Regions from separate parts of the Planococcus dechangensis genome, predicted to be linked through region 1. Evidence: riboswitches for the same ligand, from Rfam matches in the RefSeq annotation. Region 1 holds a riboswitch; each other region holds the start of a gene.
The links. Region 1 has a riboswitch for S-adenosylmethionine ahead of ACFO5U_RS10030 (O-acetylhomoserine aminocarboxypropyltransferase/cysteine synthase family protein). Riboswitches for the same ligand answer to the same signal wherever they lie in the genome.

Region 1 (4,212 bases):
CCAATGACGGCTGCCAGATGATCGATGCCCAAAGCTTCCAGCGCCTTGCGCTCTGCTTTGACCATATCACGGATTGTCAGCTCAGGAAACGCTGCACGGTAAGGATGCCCTGTTTCGGGATTGATCGATGACGGGCCCGTCGAACCATTGCATCCGCCAAGCACATTAAAGGTAATGACTTGGAACAAGTCGGTATCCACCGCTTTGCCGGGACCGATAAGCCCTGCCCACCAGCCTGGCTGCACTGAAGTGCCGACTGCATATTGGTCGCCTGTCAATGCGTGGCAAATCAGAATCGCCGGCGCCGTTTTATTGCCGACATGCTCATATGCCAATTCCACTTCAGGTAAACTATCGTTCGATTCCAGCGTCAGCCGGCCGATGGATACTGTCGTCATTCGAATCCCTCCTTACGCGTTTGTGAGTATCGCTACTTGGATGGCTTGTTCCAAATCAGCGATCAAATCTTCGTGATTTTCCAAACCGACTGACAAACGGATCAATTCTTCTGTAACCCCGCTGTTTTTCAGTTCTTCTGCCGTCAATTGCTGGTGCGTCGTCGAAGCCGGGTGGATGATCAGCGATTTGGCATCGCCGACATTCGCCACATGAGACCACAGGTTGACTCCATCAATCACTTTACGACCGGCATCTCTTCCCCCTTTGATGCCAAAGTTGACGATCGAACCGTAGCTGTTTTTCAAGTATTTCTTCGCAAGTTCACTTGAAGGATGATCTTCGAATCCAAGGTAGTTGACCCATTCCACTTGAGGATGGTCTTTCAAATATTCCGCTACCTTTTGTGCATTGCTTGCATGGCGCGGGATGCGCAAGTGTAAAGTTTCAAGCCCCTGCAGCAGTGCATGTGCGCTGTCTGCGCTGAGAGTCGGCCCGAAATCGCGCAATAATTGAACGCGCAGTTTCGTCGCAAACGCAGCGTCCGGAACATCGATACCGAAGCGGATACCGTGGTAGGATTCATCCGGTTGTGTGTAGTTCGGGAAGCGCGGGTTGTCCCAGTTGAAGCGGCCCGCATCTACAGCGACACCGCCGATGGTCGTGCCGTGCCCTCCGATCCATTTTGTTGCCGAATGGATGACCACATCTGCACCGAATTCGATCGGGTTGCTGACGAACGGTGAAGCGAATGTGTTATCGATCAATAGCGGAATACCGTTTTCATGGCCGATTTGTGCGACGCGTTCAACATCAAATACGTTCAGGCTCGGATTTCCGATGATTTCACCGAAGAAAGCTTTTGTCTTGTCGGTAATTGCAGCACGGAAATTTTCCGGGTCGGTCGCATCGACGAACTTTGTCGTAATACCGTAGCGCGGCAATGTGTTAGCGAATAGATTATAGGTGCCTCCATATAGATTGCTATCGGCGACGATTTCATCTCCGGCTTCCGCAACGTTCAATACCGAAAATGCGATTGCTGCCATGCCCGATGATAGAGCGACTGCCGCTGTGCCGCCTTCAAGCAAGGCGACGCGCTGTTCGAATACATCTACAGTAGGGTTCATGATACGTGAGTAGATATTGCCAGTTTCTTTCAAACCGAATAAGTTTTGTGCGTGCTCTGTATCTTTAAAGACATAGGAAGTTGTTTTATGGACTGGAACTCCACGCGAACCTGTTACTTGATCTGGTTCCTGTCCGCCGTGCAATAAGAGTGTTTCGGGTTTAAAATTTGTCATTGTGAGTTCCTCCTGATTTTTTATAATTTTTGTAAAAGGTGAGGAGGACATAGAAAAGACCCTCTTCAGAAAGAAGAGGGCCGTCATATACGGATTTACCTCCTCTCATCTTTCAGCGCTGCACATGCAGTACTGTAGGATTTAGCACCTTTCCAGACGGTTGTCTGTTGGTTGCCGGGCATCGCAGGGCCTATTCCCTCCGCCACTCGTGATAAGAGTATGAAACTATTTTTTTGCTTGTGGAAAAGTATAGAGGACATAGCCGTTTAAAGTCAAGTGTATTTGTCGAAAAATTTTAACTACTATATAAGCGATATTTCCGCTAAAAGTTTTTTCACAAAGCGGTTGACATTTTCCTTATTTCGAAATAAAGTAGGAATCACGAATTGAATAGCTTACATCACTTTCTTATCCAGAGAAACCGAGGGACAGGCCCTTTGACGTTTCGGCAGCAGATTCGCAAATTCGCGAAAACTGTGCTAATTCCTGCAAATGCTCTAGCATTTGGAAGATGAGAATGAGATGGTTTCATAATTGGAGCCTTCTTTTTTCTTGTGCATAAGAAAAAAGAGGGCTCTTTTTCGTTATTTCAGGAAAGTGTTCGTTCGCATTTATTCGAATCGTTACAGGCAGCCATAGGAGGGACACCATGATTCAATTTGAAGCAGTCAAGAAAACATATGTATCCGGTAAACAGGAAGTCCATGCGCTTAATGGCATCGACTTGACCGTTGAAACCGGTGAAATTTACGGCGTCATCGGTTTTAGCGGCGCAGGGAAAAGCTCATTGATCCGGACAGTCAATTTGCTCGAACGCCCTACTTCCGGGCGTGTATTTATCCACGGAGAAGACATCTCCGCTTTAACCGCTAAAAAAATCCGAGACATCCGTAAAGATATCGGCATGATTTTCCAGCATTTTAACTTGCTCGACTCGAAAACGGTGCATCACAATATCGCGATGCCGCTGTTGCTTGCCAAAATGCCAAAAACGGAAATCGACCGCAAAGTTACAGAGCTTCTTGAATTTGTCGGACTGGCTGACCAGGCAAGAAAATACCCGGACCAATTGTCCGGCGGCCAGAAGCAGCGAATCGGCATCGCCAGAGCGCTTGCAACCAACCCTTCGATTCTTTTGTGCGACGAAGCGACTTCCGCTCTCGATCCGCAAACGACACAATCGATTTTAGACTTGCTGCGGCGCATCAATAAAGATTACAACATTACCATTTTGCTCATCACCCATGAGATGGGCGTCATCCGGGAAATTTGCGACAAAGTAGCGGTCCTTGAAGAAGGGCGCGTGATTGAGCAAGGCAGCGTCTTCGATGTTTTCACGAAACCGCAGCACGCAACGACCAAACGCTTTGTCCGCTCCGTCATGAACGATGAATTGCCCGAGTCCTTACTCGACCAAATCTATAAAAACGATCAAAAGCGTCCGATTTACCGCGTCCAGTTTACCGGCACTTCCGTCGGCCAGCCATTCATGTCGCGCGTGTCGCGGGAATTCAATCTCGATTTAAATGTCTTGTTCGGTAATATCACTGAGCTCCAAGGCATTCCTTATGGCAATTTAATCGTTGAATTCGACGGCGCTCGCGCTGAGATCGACCGTGCACTCGCTTCGATCCGCAACGACAATATCCTGGTAGAGGAGGTTCAGCAGCATGCAGGTTAATCAATCGCAAATTTTAGAAGCATTATGGGAAACACTTTATATGACCGGTGCTTCGTTTGTATTCTCACTCGTCATTGGATTGCCGCTGGGCATATTGCTCGTCGTCACTAGAAAAGGGCATCTGCTGGAAAATGAAGTGGTCTTCAACATATTGAACATTGTCATCAACATATTCCGCTCGATTCCGTTCATTATTTTGATGGTCGCAATCATCCCATTGACACGGCTCATTGTCGGCACGTCGATCGGAACTGCCGCAGCCATCGTACCTTTAGTGTTTTACGCAGGGCCATACATTGCACGACTCATAGAAAACTCGCTGCTCGAAGTCGATAAAGGCGTTATCGAAGCGGCCCAGGCAATGGGGGCATCACCAGGGCAAATCATTTTCCGCTTTCTTATTCCGGAAGCACTCAGCTCGCTTGTCCTGGCTCTGACCATAGCTATCGTCGGTTTGATCGGTGCCTCCGCTATGGCTGGTGCTATCGGCGGCGGTGGGCTCGGAGACTTGGCCATCACTTACGGCTACCAACGCTTCGACACCATGGTCATGTTCTTGACGGTTGCAATACTCGTCGTACTCGTCCAAGGTGTCCAATCACTCGGCAACTTGATGTCACGCCGTGTGCGTCGCAGTTGAACCGAAAACATCAATAACATCATTACTGAATATATTTTAATCCCTTTCTAACCATAAACTTAAAACCCACTGGAGGATTTCATTATGAAAAAAATTACAGCTCTTTTTGCAACAGCCGGCTTAGCTACTCTACTCACCGCATGCGGAGGCGACGATTCCGCCGACGGCACTACTACCGTCACACTCGGCAT
Region 2 (4,212 bases), on a different contig from region 1:
AATATTCCATATGGGTTTTTAGAAAATGCGCAAAAAGAGGAATGAAAAGTTTTCTAATTTAAGAATTAAAAATGTCAATGTGACAAGCTTTGAGGAATTGAGTAATAAATCTCCTTTTAGATACTTCAACATGCACAAAAAGAAATTAGCAACTAAAGAACATTTTCCAATACTTATCGAAGGTATAGTTTCTTTTCTGCAAGAAATAGACTTAACAAGAACGATTCCTAAAAATATGTTCTTAGAAGAATTAGATTCGTTTATTGAGGAAGCTGAAATTAATAGCGAAGTTTCTGTGATTTCAAGAACTAAAAATGTTATAACAAATAACATTTATAAGATTTACAGTAAAGGGTTAAGAGAATTCCACAGTTTTAGAGGTGAACTGCTAGAGTATTTAACTGTTCATTTAGAAAAAGATACTGAAAGTAAGATTTATCATGAACCTATTTTCCAACATAAGAGAAAGAAACTTATAGAAAAGTCTTTTGCTGGTCAAGGCTGTTTGATCGATGTAGTTAAAGTGCATGAAAAAGGTGTGGAAATCAAATTGATAGAATGCAAAGCAACTCTTGATAACCACATTAATGCTTTAAAAGGGGGGTATCCTACTAAAGACTCCGGGAAAAACTTCTTGAAAAAAATTAATTATATGATTTATATAGATGACACTTTATCCAGATATAAATCAAACAAAAATGATAACATTAAAGTAACTAAAGTGTTGATATCATTGAAAGAACACAAAAGGGTTCTTCCATCGCGATACGATGATTTTAAAACAGTTAATTTGTTAGAGGTTATTAGAGAGAAAATTGACAACAAAACTTTCAGCGAACTATTTCAAAAGGCAACAATCCGGCAACAATGAAATGATTTTCTATAAAAAGCTATGCGAATAAAAAATGAAAACCTTCTATATAACAAGGTTTTCAATACACCATACAAGGCTATAATAGCCACTCTTCAATGGGCGGCATGATGTAAGTCATCAGCCCATTTAGAAAAATCCCTTCTCACATTGTGTGAGAAGGGATTTTTTTGATATTGGAACTATAGGGATCCTACTTCCTCGAAGTATACTGAAAAACCGGATCCATCAACTCAAACTCATAGCTCTCACTATTCACCTTCCCGAGAACCTGCTCACTATCATAAAGCTCCAGCATAAACTGTGCCATCTCTTTTGCGGTGTGGAACTTCTGCACATTGTCGCTATAGCTGAAGTCATCAAGTTCCCGTGCAGTTTTCACGAATTCGGTTTCGGTCATAGATGGCGCGAGTATTTTTACTTTCATGAGTGCACCGTTATCCTGCAATTCCTGGGCAAGTCCTTCTGTAAATGCGCTCACGTAAAACTTGGTCGCAGCATATGTAACGGCATTTGGCACGATTCTGTAGCCTAAGTCAGATGATACGTTGATGAGCTGCGCGCCTTCCCGGTCAGTATAGTCGTGTGCATAAAGAGTGGAAAGCGTGGTGAGTGCTTCTACATTTACGCGCAGCATTTTTTCGGTTTTATTTACATCCTGTTCAGCGACAGTTGCACTGTTTCCGAAGCCGGCGTTGTTAACAAAGGTTTCAATATCGTATTCTTTAAGACTTTCGTATAGCGTATGGACTTGCTCACTTTCAGATAGGTCTGCCCTCTTGATGATGACGTCCAGATCCGGGTTCATACGTTGAATGCTCTCTTTAAGATTATTGAGCTCGTTTTCCCTTCTTGCCACAAGAATAAGGTTTTTGCCGCGTGCTGCGAAAGCCAGTGCAGCTTCATATCCGATTCCTGAGCTGGCGCCTGTGATAACTGTGTGCTTCATGTGAATCCCTCCATTGAAATGAATGTAGTAAGTGTACAGTAACAATGAAACTCTCATGAAATTGTGCTGGCTCTTGAAGTGGGAGAAAAAGCATTTTATAAACTAGAAATTTCTTGAAGTATTTGGAATTATGAGAGTTCTTAAATGAAAATTATACACTATTTTCCTCCTAGCAAAGTGATAAGAAGTAATGATAATAATTATATATCTAATAGAATCTCTTCAGGCTGGGTATGCTGTATAGGCGGATGAATTCCGTGATCCACAATGAATCGAAAAGGTGATCACCTTTTCTACAATCAAAATCAATGGATTATTTTAGTATTTGGAGAAGCGTTCGCTCGACTCCAGTGGATCAGCGAGACGACCGAGACCCCGCAAGGCGCACCGCGACTGAGGAGGCTTGGGCGCGAGCCCACGGAAAGCGAGCGATAAGCTTCGGAAAATACGACTTCTTAACTTTCTCGACAGCGTAAAACTCTTTCTACTCTGTGAAAAGGAGTTTTTTAATGAATTGATCTCTAAACAAGCTATTGCCATAAAATCAAAGCTCTGCTATTGTATTAATCATATCAAATTACTCGGCATTAACACTGAGTACATAATTTCTTATCCAGAGAAGTGGAGGGACTGGCCCTTTGAAGCTTCGGCAGCGGAACAGATTGGATGTCCAATTTGAAACTGTGCCAAATCCAGCAGGTGCTGCTATGCATTTGAGAGATGAGAAGAGCCGGACGGTGAGTCTCTCTTCTTTTTATGAAGAGGGGCTTTTTCTATTGGGCCGCAAGTTGATAGCATTTCATTCAAAATGAAAAAGACTAAGGAGAGATGGCAGATGAACAAACAGTGGATCGGAGTGCTCGGGATTTCGGGTTTATTACTTGCAGCATGTGGCGATAGCGGGGAAGCTTCTGGGGAAGACAAGAAAGAAGTGCGTGTCGGCTTTGGCGTCGGGACGTATGAGCAGCAATTCAAGGAAGGGATTTTGCCTATTTTGGAGGAGAAGGGGTATAAAGTGGATACAACAACTTTTTCCCAAAACATGCAGTTGAACCCGGCGATGCAGGAAGGCTCGATCGATGCGAGCATTTTCCAGAGCACGGCGTATATGGAAGGGATCAACGAGGAACTGGGCATGGGCATGACGGGCATCGCGTTTGTGCCAAGTGCGCCTCAAGGCTTGTATTCCGAGCATCATCAATCTTTGGATGAGGTGAAGGACGGCTCGACTGTCGGCTTGCCGAATGATCCGGTCAATCAGGAGCGCGCAGTGCGTATCTTGGAAGAATTGGGCTGGGTGACGGTGTCGGACGGCGCAGGCGTGACGGATTTTAATTTGAACGCAGTGGAAAGCGCTGATTATGACTTGGACTTGAAAGTCTTGGACCCGGCGCAAATCCTGGTGTCGCTGCAGGACATCGACTTTGGCGTCGTTAACGGCAATTATATTGCCAATGCGCCGGACCGCAAGATTACCGATGCCTTGAAAATCGAGAACACGCCGGAACAGCACCGCATCGTGGTGACGATCGAGGAAGAAAATGCGGATACCGAGTGGGCGAAAGATTTGAAAGAAGCTTACGAATCCGAGGAATTCCAGGAATATATCGAGTCGAATGAGCAGTACGACGGCTTTATTTTGACGGAGGAATGGACGCAATAGATAGGAGAAAGGTGAAGAATGATGGATATCCTAAAAGCGAAAACATTTGAAGAACGCATGGACATATTGAACGAAACCGTCGCGCCTTTTACGGAGCGGGCGGCGCGCAACGACTTGGAACGAAATTTTCCATTCGAAAATTTCAACGAACTGAAAGCAATCAATTATCCGGCGTTGACGATTCCGAAAGCATACGGCGGAGCGGGGATTTCCTTGTCGGAGATGCTGCGCTACCAGGAAGCGATCAGCCGTGCGGACGGGTCGACCGGTTTGTCGATTGGCTGGCATATGGGCATCGTTCAAGATTTAGGCGAGACCGGTAAATGGGACGAATCGGTGCTTGTGGCCTTGTTCGACGATATCAAAGCCCGTGGTGCGTTGATCAATAATTGCGCGACCGAAAAGCAGACCGGCAGCCCGACGAGAGGCGGAAAACCGTCTACAAAAGCCAGAAAAGAAGGTGGGGCTTGGGTTATCGACGGGCGCAAGTCGTTTACGTCGATGGCGCCAGTGTTGGATTACTTCAACGTGACCGCTGTGATTGAAGAGACCGGTGAAGTCGGCTACTTCCTCATTCCGCGGTCGGCTGAAGGTGTAGAGATCGACGAAACTTGGGACAGCGTGGCGATGACCGGCACCGGCAGCCATGACTTGGTGTTGACAAATGTCCGAGTTGAGGAAAAGGCCTTGGTCGAAATCAGCGTGCCCGGGAAAAAACAGCCGGCGGGA
Region 3 (4,212 bases), on a different contig from region 1:
TTATACTTTCAAGCTTCAAGTTATTCCCTGTTTTTCTCTATTAGTAAATCAGTTACCGATCGGGCAAATTGCAAACTTTGTTGAAAGACCGCTTCTTGCTCCGGCTCCTGGAACAAATCGTGGTAACAAAAATCCCATTCCTTAAAATGGAATTCCGACAACTTTTGCTGATGCAACCAACTTCTGCTGGCGGACGATTTAGTGATCAAATCCCGCTTGCCGATATGGAGCATCAACGGAATGTCCGGTATACGCGTTTGTGCAGCTAGCTCCATATAACTTTGCAATTGTTTCCACCAAGCAGGCGTGCTGACTGAATTTATCGCTGTGCTCGCTTGGTGCCCGTCCTGGAATTTACGGCGCGTCAAATAGCTGAGCTCAAGGCCATGGTCGACTGTGCGTTTTCTTGTCAGCTTGCTGATTCCAGAAAATGCGAGTGATTGCTTTATTGGCATTTTCTTCAATTCGAACCACGGAGATGTCAAAATAGCCGCAGACACCGGATGGCGATTAGCGACTAGTGCCTGAATGGCTATGGCTGCCCCTAATCCGTGGCCAACCAACACAATCGGCAAGGAACTTTCAGCCGCTAAGCGCAGCAATTCGGCAGCCATTTTATCATATTCAAAAAAGTGCTCCCTATGCACTCCATCTTGCGCAGCATGTATACCATGACCCGGCAAATCTCCCATATAGACATCAAAACCACTCGTTCGCCATTTCTCGATTTGCCACGCATAGCGCCGGTGCTCTTCGTACGCACTATGGATCAATACCGCTACACCTCTTGCTTCCCCTTCCGCTTGCCATTTCCACATACCAGCGCCCCCTTAAGGCTTGTTCAATTGACCTTTTCGTTTGTTTTGATAGGATTAGAACTAATTACATCTTATCAATGATAAAGGAGCTTTGCCATGATTTATCCATATAAAGACAAATCACCAAAAATTGACAAAACGGTATTTATCGCGGATTATGCCACTGTGACAGGGGATGTGACGATCGGTGAGAACTCTTCTGTTTGGTTCAATACAGTCATCCGCGGCGATGTCGCACCGACCATCATCGGGAAAAACACCAATATCCAAGACTTGTCGATGCTTCATCAAAGCCCAAACAATCCACTCGTTTTGGAAGATGACGTAACAATCGGCCATCAAGTGACGCTCCACAGCTGCACAGTCAAAAAAGGCGCTCTCGTCGGCATGGGGTCGGTCATTTTGGACGGTGCAGAAATCGGGGAAGGCGCATTTATCGGAGCTGGCAGCCTTGTCGCACAAGGCAAAAAGATACCGCCCGGTACACTCGCGTTTGGCCGGCCCGCCAAAGTGGTCCGGGAACTGAATGAGACGGACAAAAAGGACATGGAACGCATTGTCCGGGAGTACGCGGAAAAAGCCGCCTATTACAAATCGCTACAATAGAAAAAAGCAGGCGGATATTTTCCGCCTGCTTTTTCTTATGCGTTTGCCTGTTGTTTCAAAGCTTCCACTTTGTCAGTGCGTTCCCACGGAAGGTCAACATCGGTACGGCCGAAGTGGCCATAAGCCGCTGTCTGCTTGTAGATCGGGCGGCGCAGGTCAAGCATTTTGATGATTCCTGCCGGGCGCAAATCAAAGTTCGCACGTACAAGTTCAATCAATTTTTCCTCGCTCACTGTACCTGTCCCGAATGTGTCGACAGCAATCGATACAGGGTGTGCAACACCGATCGCGTATGCGAGCTGAACTTCGCACTTATCTGCGAGGCCTGCAGCGACAATGTTTTTTGCAACATAACGTGCAGCATATGCACCGGAACGGTCAACTTTCGTTGCGTCTTTCCCGGAGAATGCACCGCCGCCGTGTCTTGCATAGCCGCCGTAAGTATCCACAATGATTTTGCGGCCAGTAAGACCCGCATCCCCTTGTGGCCCGCCGATAACAAAGCGGCCTGTCGGGTTGATAAAGTATTTCGTCTCGGCATCCAAAAGCTCTGCCGGTACGACTTCATTGATGACGTATTCTTTCAAATTGCGCTGGATTTGCTCTAGGCTGACTTCAGGATGGTGCTGAGTGGAGATGACGATCGTATCCACACGCAGCGGTTTGTTGTTTTCATCGTATTCGATTGTAACTTGTGTTTTACCGTCCGGACGCAAGTATGGCAAAATTTCTTCCTTGCGCACTTCCGCCAAGCGGCGTGCGAGTTTATGCGCCAAGCTGATCGGCAACGGCATCAACTCTTCTGTTTCGTTTGAAGCATAGCCGAACATCAAGCCTTGATCGCCCGCACCGATTTCGTCCAATTCCTTGTCGGTCATCTGGCCTTCACGGGCTTCAAGCGCCACGTTGACGCCGGCAGCGATATCGGGTGACTGTTCATCGATCGCTGTCAAGACTGCGCTCGTCTCAGAGTCGAAACCGTATTTCGCACGCGTATAGCCGATTTCTTTCACGGTCTGGCGGACAACTTTCGGAATATCCACGTATGTGGAAGTAGTGATCTCACCCGCTACCAATACAAGTCCTGTTGTCACGGTCGTTTCGCACGCAACACGCGCATTTGGGTCTTCTGTTAGGATCGCATCCAAGATTGCGTCTGAAATTTGGTCGCAAATCTTATCGGGATGTCCTTCTGTTACTGATTCTGATGTGAATAATCGACGGTTTGTCAAAAAAAGCTCCTCCTTATATCCTGCGAGATTGCTCTCGAAATTGATACGGTACTCATTTTCCCATGTCAAGTCCGTTTCCATGAATGGAATTGAACTTCCAGCTTTTTCAGCCTGCACACGAGGATTAAGGGCATTCCATAAAAAAATCCCTTCGCTCATCTAATTCAATGAGGAAAGGAATAATCATCATAAGCACCTTTCACTCTTATCGTCCAAGGCTTTCACCTTGCTTCAGGTTGGGCACCATCGCTGCAAAAGCAGCAGGTTGCCGGGTTTCATTGGGCCTGCACCCTCCACCAGCTCGGAATAAGAGTATCCGTTCAATTTCCCATCTTACGGAATGCCGCAACTGCTGTCAACGATTTTAGAACAAACAATTGACAGACTTTTATATGTATCCATCTTTCTTCTATAAAAATATGCACAAATCACGAACATTGAAAGATTTATGGTTATTAGTATAGACTAATCATCTTAATGTGTTATACTAATGTTCGAATATACAACTACCCCATCTTTATGGGAATACACGAAAAGGCAGGTACCTATATATGACTTCAGTGAACTTTGCAAATGATTTGAAAGAGCTTTTGAGCGGCTCAAACATTAACATGCAGCTGTCCGTTCCACAATTGGTGGAAGCTGCAACATCCCGTGGAGAGGCTGTTTTGACACGCGAAGGCGCTGTAAAAGCTGAAACCGGAAAATACACCGGCCGTTCGCCTAAAGACAAGTATATGGTAGAAGAGGCGATTTCGAAAGACAAAATTGATTGGGGCAACGTCAACCGCCCGATCTCTTCTGAAATCTTTGAAAACCTATATGCTAAAGTCATTAATCATTTGAAGCAAAAAGATGCACTGTTTGTCTTCAAAGGCTTTGCTGGGGCAGACCCTGAGTCACGTCTTGCGATTCAAACAATCAATGAATACGCATGGCATAACCTTTTCGCACACCAATTGTTCATCCGCCCGACCGCTGAAGAATTGGCTGCACACGAACCTGAATTCACTGTTGTCTACGCTCCGAGTTTCCAAGCGGACCCGGCGGTTGATGGCACGGATTCTGAAACTTTTATTATCGTTTCGATGGAAAAGAAAATCATTTTGATCGGCGGCACTGAATACGCAGGCGAAATGAAGAAATCCATCTTCTCGATCATGAACTATATCCTTCCTGAACGCGGCATTTTGCCGATGCACTGTTCCGCAAACGTTGGACAAGACGGCGATGTCACATTATTCTTCGGCTTATCTGGTACAGGTAAAACAACTTTGTCAGCTGACGAAGATCGCAAGTTGATCGGTGACGATGAGCACGGCTGGTCCGATAACGGCGTTTTCAATATCGAAGGCGGCTGCTACGCCAAAACTATCAATTTGTCCCGTGAAAACGAACCGCAGATTTTCGATGCTATCCGCTTTGGTTCTGTACTCGAGAATGTAGTCGTTGATGAAGATACACGCATTCCGGATTACGACGACGGTTCATTGACTGAAAACACACGCGCCGCTTATCCGATTGAAGCGATCGATAATATCGTCACGCCGTCTGTA
Region 4 (4,212 bases), on a different contig from region 1:
TCCAATTCAGATATGACTGTCTCATAATTTTCTCCCCCGAGTTCATCAGAAGACTTGCCTACCTTTAGTACGTTAGGATTTTCTTCATCAGTACAAGCTGTAATAGTAGCAATTGCAACTGCCAAGACTAGGAACATCAATATTTTCTTCATAGTAATCCTCCTTTTTCTTAAATGTATAAAATTAACATTTGTTTTTTAAAATATTATAACACTCTAGTCTTATTGTTCACTAAAATATTTATTACTTTCTTTTAAGTTACTGTTGTTATTTTTCACTTGATTTTCACCATAATTTTATACACTATTAAACTTCAAACTTAATCCAATCTCGAAAGTATTTATCAAGTTAAAAGTCACTTATTGTTTATATATATGCATTCTGTCATTTTAAAAATTGAGTAGATCAACTTCGATACATTTCATCATATTTAATTAAATGTAAATGAATTTTCCAGATAACCATTGGCATACAAAAAAACCAAACAAATTGTTCTCGAATGAACGAACTGATTGGTTTATCATGAGAATAATTTTTAAACTTCTGGCCATTTGAATTCGCCGTGGTAATACTTCCCCTTTAGACGACTCAGATCGTATTCCCATTCTGCAATGGCATGTTGATATTTCAGTTCTCCATTTGATTGCTTTTTTCTTATCCTAATATTTGCACTGATGATACTAACTACTTTTCTAAGTCCTAACTCGGGGACTGCTCTATTAAGAACATTCCACCTTTCACTTCTAGTAGCACCACTGATTCGGTAGCCCATTTTATTCAATTCGCTTTGTTCACTGAATAAAGTATCTTTAGTCGGGGCATATGATGATGGTTTTTCTATAACATTTGAAGTGGGCTGAATTTCAGCCTTTTTAGTATCTTTGGTTTGAGTTTCAAAATGCTTTATATTTGAAAACTGTCGATACTTAATCACTAATGGCGAGTATCGTTTCTGCAGCTTATTAAACTCTTCGTCAACCATATACAATTCTTTATTCAATAAATCAATAAAAATGGTTTCTACTTCTGTGTATAGGTAAACTTCACGTGAATTTTTAGTTTCATAAAGTGGCAATATGGCTTCTCTCTCGACTAAGTTATATTTTCGAATAAATTGTTCAAGAGTTGAGTAATCTACAATATTTATTTTATAACGATAAATAGTCGGTTTTAAGGAGTCGTTTAAAGAAGCAAGGTCGTTCATAGCTGACGGAAGGCTAGAAGTTGAGTTTTCATAATAAGATTTTTCCCGTTTTTTCTTTTCAGTTGCTGCTTTCAAATCATTTCTTACTTGCATTAATGTTTTTTCCCATTCATTTTCTTTAGTGCTATTCTCAACTGGATTTAAAGATGCTTTTGCTAAGGGCTTTTTTTCTTCAGAGTGCTTGGTATTTCGAGGCGAAGATTCTTTCTTACTATTAGCTGTCGCTATTTCCAATCGGCCTTGAAGCACTACACCTTCTTCTTCGCTTACTTTAAGTTTCTCCCTTAACTCATCAATTGCTTTTTGCTGACTCTCTATTTTTTCTTTTTGTTGATGTTCTATTTCTTCTTTTTTCTCTTTGTATTTTTGAAGCTCTATTATTTCTTCTTGTTGACGTTTAACGGTTTTTTCATGTTCAGACATCAGCTTTTTAATTTCTGCTTCAGCTGCTGTAACAGCCTCCATAATTTTTGATTTAAAATCCATATCAACGTTCCTTCCTGCTCTTAAATGGATATATTATACAATCAATTTAATCATAGCATATGTCTCCAGAAGTCGGATCTGCTAAAATTCCAAGTCAAAAAGCAGATTTTATTAAAACCTGCTGTATCTGTAATTAAAATGTTTTTATACATTCTACTATTAGATAATCTTCAAAAAGCATATAAGATATATTGGTTTTACCGATTTCGCTTTCTTATACTAAATAGCAACTGTTTGATTTGAATTCAAACTTTTTATAAGGGTTTTCAGGTAAGGGGGTAAGTTATCACCCAATAAAACCAACTAATTTCATAGGAATACATATTGACGTATATTTCCAGGGGTGTTATGGTTTTAAACATAGCTGAATAGTTAATACGTTCTTATCATGAGAGGTGGAGGGATTGGCCCTGCGAAGCCTCGGCAGCGGACTCATTTTTGAGTACTGTGCCAAGTCCAACAAGCAAAATGCTTGAGAGATAAGAAGAGATGTATTCTTTTTCGAGATGCCAACCTCTTCTTATTGAAGAGGTTTTTTTGTTGGGTTCATGAGGAATTATTGCTGTTGCGCTAATATCAAAAAGGATGGTGCCATACATATGGAAAAATCAAAACAGCTTTTACTTTTCGTACTGATTTTAGCAACAGCGTTGATCGCGGCCGCTTGCGGAAGCGAGGATGCCGACAGTTCCGCAAATGCTTCTGAAGCAAGCGAGTCAGGTGAACAGAATTCTTGGGAACGAATCGAAGAATCAGGCAAATTGGTCGTCGGTACGGAAGGCTTATATTTCCCAGTCACTTATTTTGATGAAACAACAAAAGAACTGACCGGCTTTGATGTGGAAGTCGTGCGTGCACTCGGAGATAAGCTTGGACTCGAAGTCGAATTTAAAACGATGGAGTTTGACGGCCTCCTTCCTGCACTGCGAAACAACCAGATCGATGTGGCAGCCAATGATTTTTCCATTACGGAAGAACGCCTGGAGAAATTTGATTTCACAGTACCTGTGAAGCACTCATATGGATCCGCACTCGTCCGGGAAAGCGATAACTCGGAAATCGATACAGTAGATGATTTGGAAGGCAAAAAAGTCGGCGGCGCTGCAACGAGCAATTATTCAGATTATGCCAAAGAGCAAGGCGCCGAAGTCATCGTCTACACAGGATCGGATACCGTGCTCCCTGAAATCGTTCAAGGACGCGTAGATGCGACACTGAATGATTATTTAGTATTGATTCAAGCACTTGAACAATTCGACAAGCCTGGGTTAAAGCTCGCGGAAAACGTGAAGTTTTTACCTAACAGCAGCGGCTTGGTCTTGCAAAAAGACAGCCCTGAATTAAAAGAAAAACTTGATGACGCGCTTACAGAACTAATCGAAGATGGTACCGTCACAGAAATCGCACTCGAATTTTTAGGTGCCGATGTGACAGAACCGGTAGACGTTGAATAATCCACAAGGGGAATCCTTTGATTCCTCTTTTTTCTATCATATGCAGTTAAAGGAGTCAGTATATGTCCGAGTTTAAATGGGAATATCTTTTTAATTTAGAAGTGGCAATAGATGCCCTTCCCTTCATCTTAGAGGGAGCCTGGTATACTTTGCTGATTGCAATTGTGAGCATGGTGCTCGCTCTTGTTCTTGGATTGTTTGTCGCCTTAGCCCGCATGAACAAACTAAAATTAGTTTCATATCCGGCGCGCCTATTCATCTCATTCATGCGCGGAACCCCGCTCCTCGTCCTTTTATTCATTCTCTATTTTGGGTTCCCAATGATTGGCATCGATATGCAACCATTGACGGCCGCTATCATCGGCATCAGCGTCCACTTTTCCGCTTACACAGCAGAAGTAATCCGGTCAGCCATCTCGTCTGTGGCGAAAGGCCAATGGGAAGCTGCGGAAACATTGAGAATGACATACTGGCAAACAATGCGCCGCATCATTTTGCCGCAAGGGACGCGCATTGCACTGCCTCCTCTATCAAGTGTTTTTATGGATATCATCAAAGGCACCTCGCTTGCGATGGTCATTACGGTATCCGAGATGTTTTACCGGGCCAAGGTCGTCGTCGGACAAACGTACGAAAGCCTAACTTTGTATATTTTGGTGGCACTCATTTACTGGGCGATTTGCTCAGTCGTTACCGTCCTGCAGGATTATTTAGAGAAAAAAGCAAACCGTTATGTCAACGCGTGATCGGAGGATTGGGAAATGATTAAAGTCGATAAACTCAGCAAGAAATTCAATGACAACGAAGTGTTGAAGTCCATCTCCCTTGAAATCGCGCAAGGGGAAGTTATCAGCATCATCGGCCCTTCCGGCTCCGGAAAAACTACATTGCTACGATGCTTAAATTTATTGGAATCGCCATCCTCGGGTTCGCTTCAAATTAAAGATGTGACTGTCGCATTCAGTGGAAAAGCCCCATCGAAAAAGCAGAAAGTCGACGTCCAGCAATATTCGGGCATGGTCTTTCAGCACTTTCATTTGTTCCCGCATAAAACGGTCATTGAAAACA

Region 2: another riboswitch for S-adenosylmethionine. It lies ahead of ACFO5U_RS14580 (MetQ/NlpA family ABC transporter substrate-binding protein); the one in region 1 lies ahead of ACFO5U_RS10030 (O-acetylhomoserine aminocarboxypropyltransferase/cysteine synthase family protein).
Region 3: another riboswitch for S-adenosylmethionine. It lies ahead of metK (methionine adenosyltransferase); the one in region 1 lies ahead of ACFO5U_RS10030 (O-acetylhomoserine aminocarboxypropyltransferase/cysteine synthase family protein).
Region 4: another riboswitch for S-adenosylmethionine. It lies ahead of ACFO5U_RS15195 (transporter substrate-binding domain-containing protein); the one in region 1 lies ahead of ACFO5U_RS10030 (O-acetylhomoserine aminocarboxypropyltransferase/cysteine synthase family protein).

What each region holds. Positions count from the first base shown of each region.
Region 1 is NZ_JBHSGL010000005.1:1,398,024-1,402,235, forward strand. Features, by position in the region: gene metX (homoserine O-acetyltransferase MetX) at 1-398, opposite strand, end outside; gene ACFO5U_RS10030 (O-acetylhomoserine aminocarboxypropyltransferase/cysteine synthase family protein) at 411-1,700, opposite strand; SAM riboswitch class I at 1,803-1,918, opposite strand; SAM riboswitch class I at 2,106-2,218, shown strand; gene ACFO5U_RS10035 (methionine ABC transporter ATP-binding protein) at 2,350-3,381, shown strand; gene ACFO5U_RS10040 (methionine ABC transporter permease) at 3,371-4,021, shown strand; gene ACFO5U_RS10045 (MetQ/NlpA family ABC transporter substrate-binding protein) at 4,106-4,212, shown strand, end outside.
Region 2 is NZ_JBHSGL010000015.1:24,998-29,209, forward strand. Features, by position in the region: gene ACFO5U_RS14565 (hypothetical protein) at 1-45, shown strand, start outside; gene ACFO5U_RS14570 (hypothetical protein) at 26-871, shown strand; gene ACFO5U_RS14575 (SDR family NAD(P)-dependent oxidoreductase) at 1,065-1,820, opposite strand; SAM riboswitch class I at 2,427-2,547, shown strand; gene ACFO5U_RS14580 (MetQ/NlpA family ABC transporter substrate-binding protein) at 2,656-3,483, shown strand; gene ACFO5U_RS14585 (acyl-CoA dehydrogenase family protein) at 3,505-4,212, shown strand, end outside.
Region 3 is NZ_JBHSGL010000016.1:14,731-18,942, reverse strand. Features, by position in the region: gene ACFO5U_RS16455 (alpha/beta hydrolase) at 21-818, opposite strand; gene ACFO5U_RS16450 (gamma carbonic anhydrase) at 915-1,424, shown strand; gene metK (methionine adenosyltransferase) at 1,460-2,656, opposite strand; SAM riboswitch class I at 2,859-2,969, opposite strand; gene pckA (phosphoenolpyruvate carboxykinase (ATP)) at 3,208-4,212, shown strand, end outside.
Region 4 is NZ_JBHSGL010000015.1:168,820-173,031, reverse strand. Features, by position in the region: gene ACFO5U_RS15205 (DUF4839 domain-containing protein) at 1-152, opposite strand, end outside; gene ACFO5U_RS15200 (hypothetical protein) at 536-1,690, opposite strand; SAM riboswitch class I at 2,071-2,176, shown strand; gene ACFO5U_RS15195 (transporter substrate-binding domain-containing protein) at 2,290-3,144, shown strand; gene ACFO5U_RS15190 (amino acid ABC transporter permease) at 3,207-3,890, shown strand; gene ACFO5U_RS15185 (amino acid ABC transporter ATP-binding protein) at 3,906-4,212, shown strand, end outside.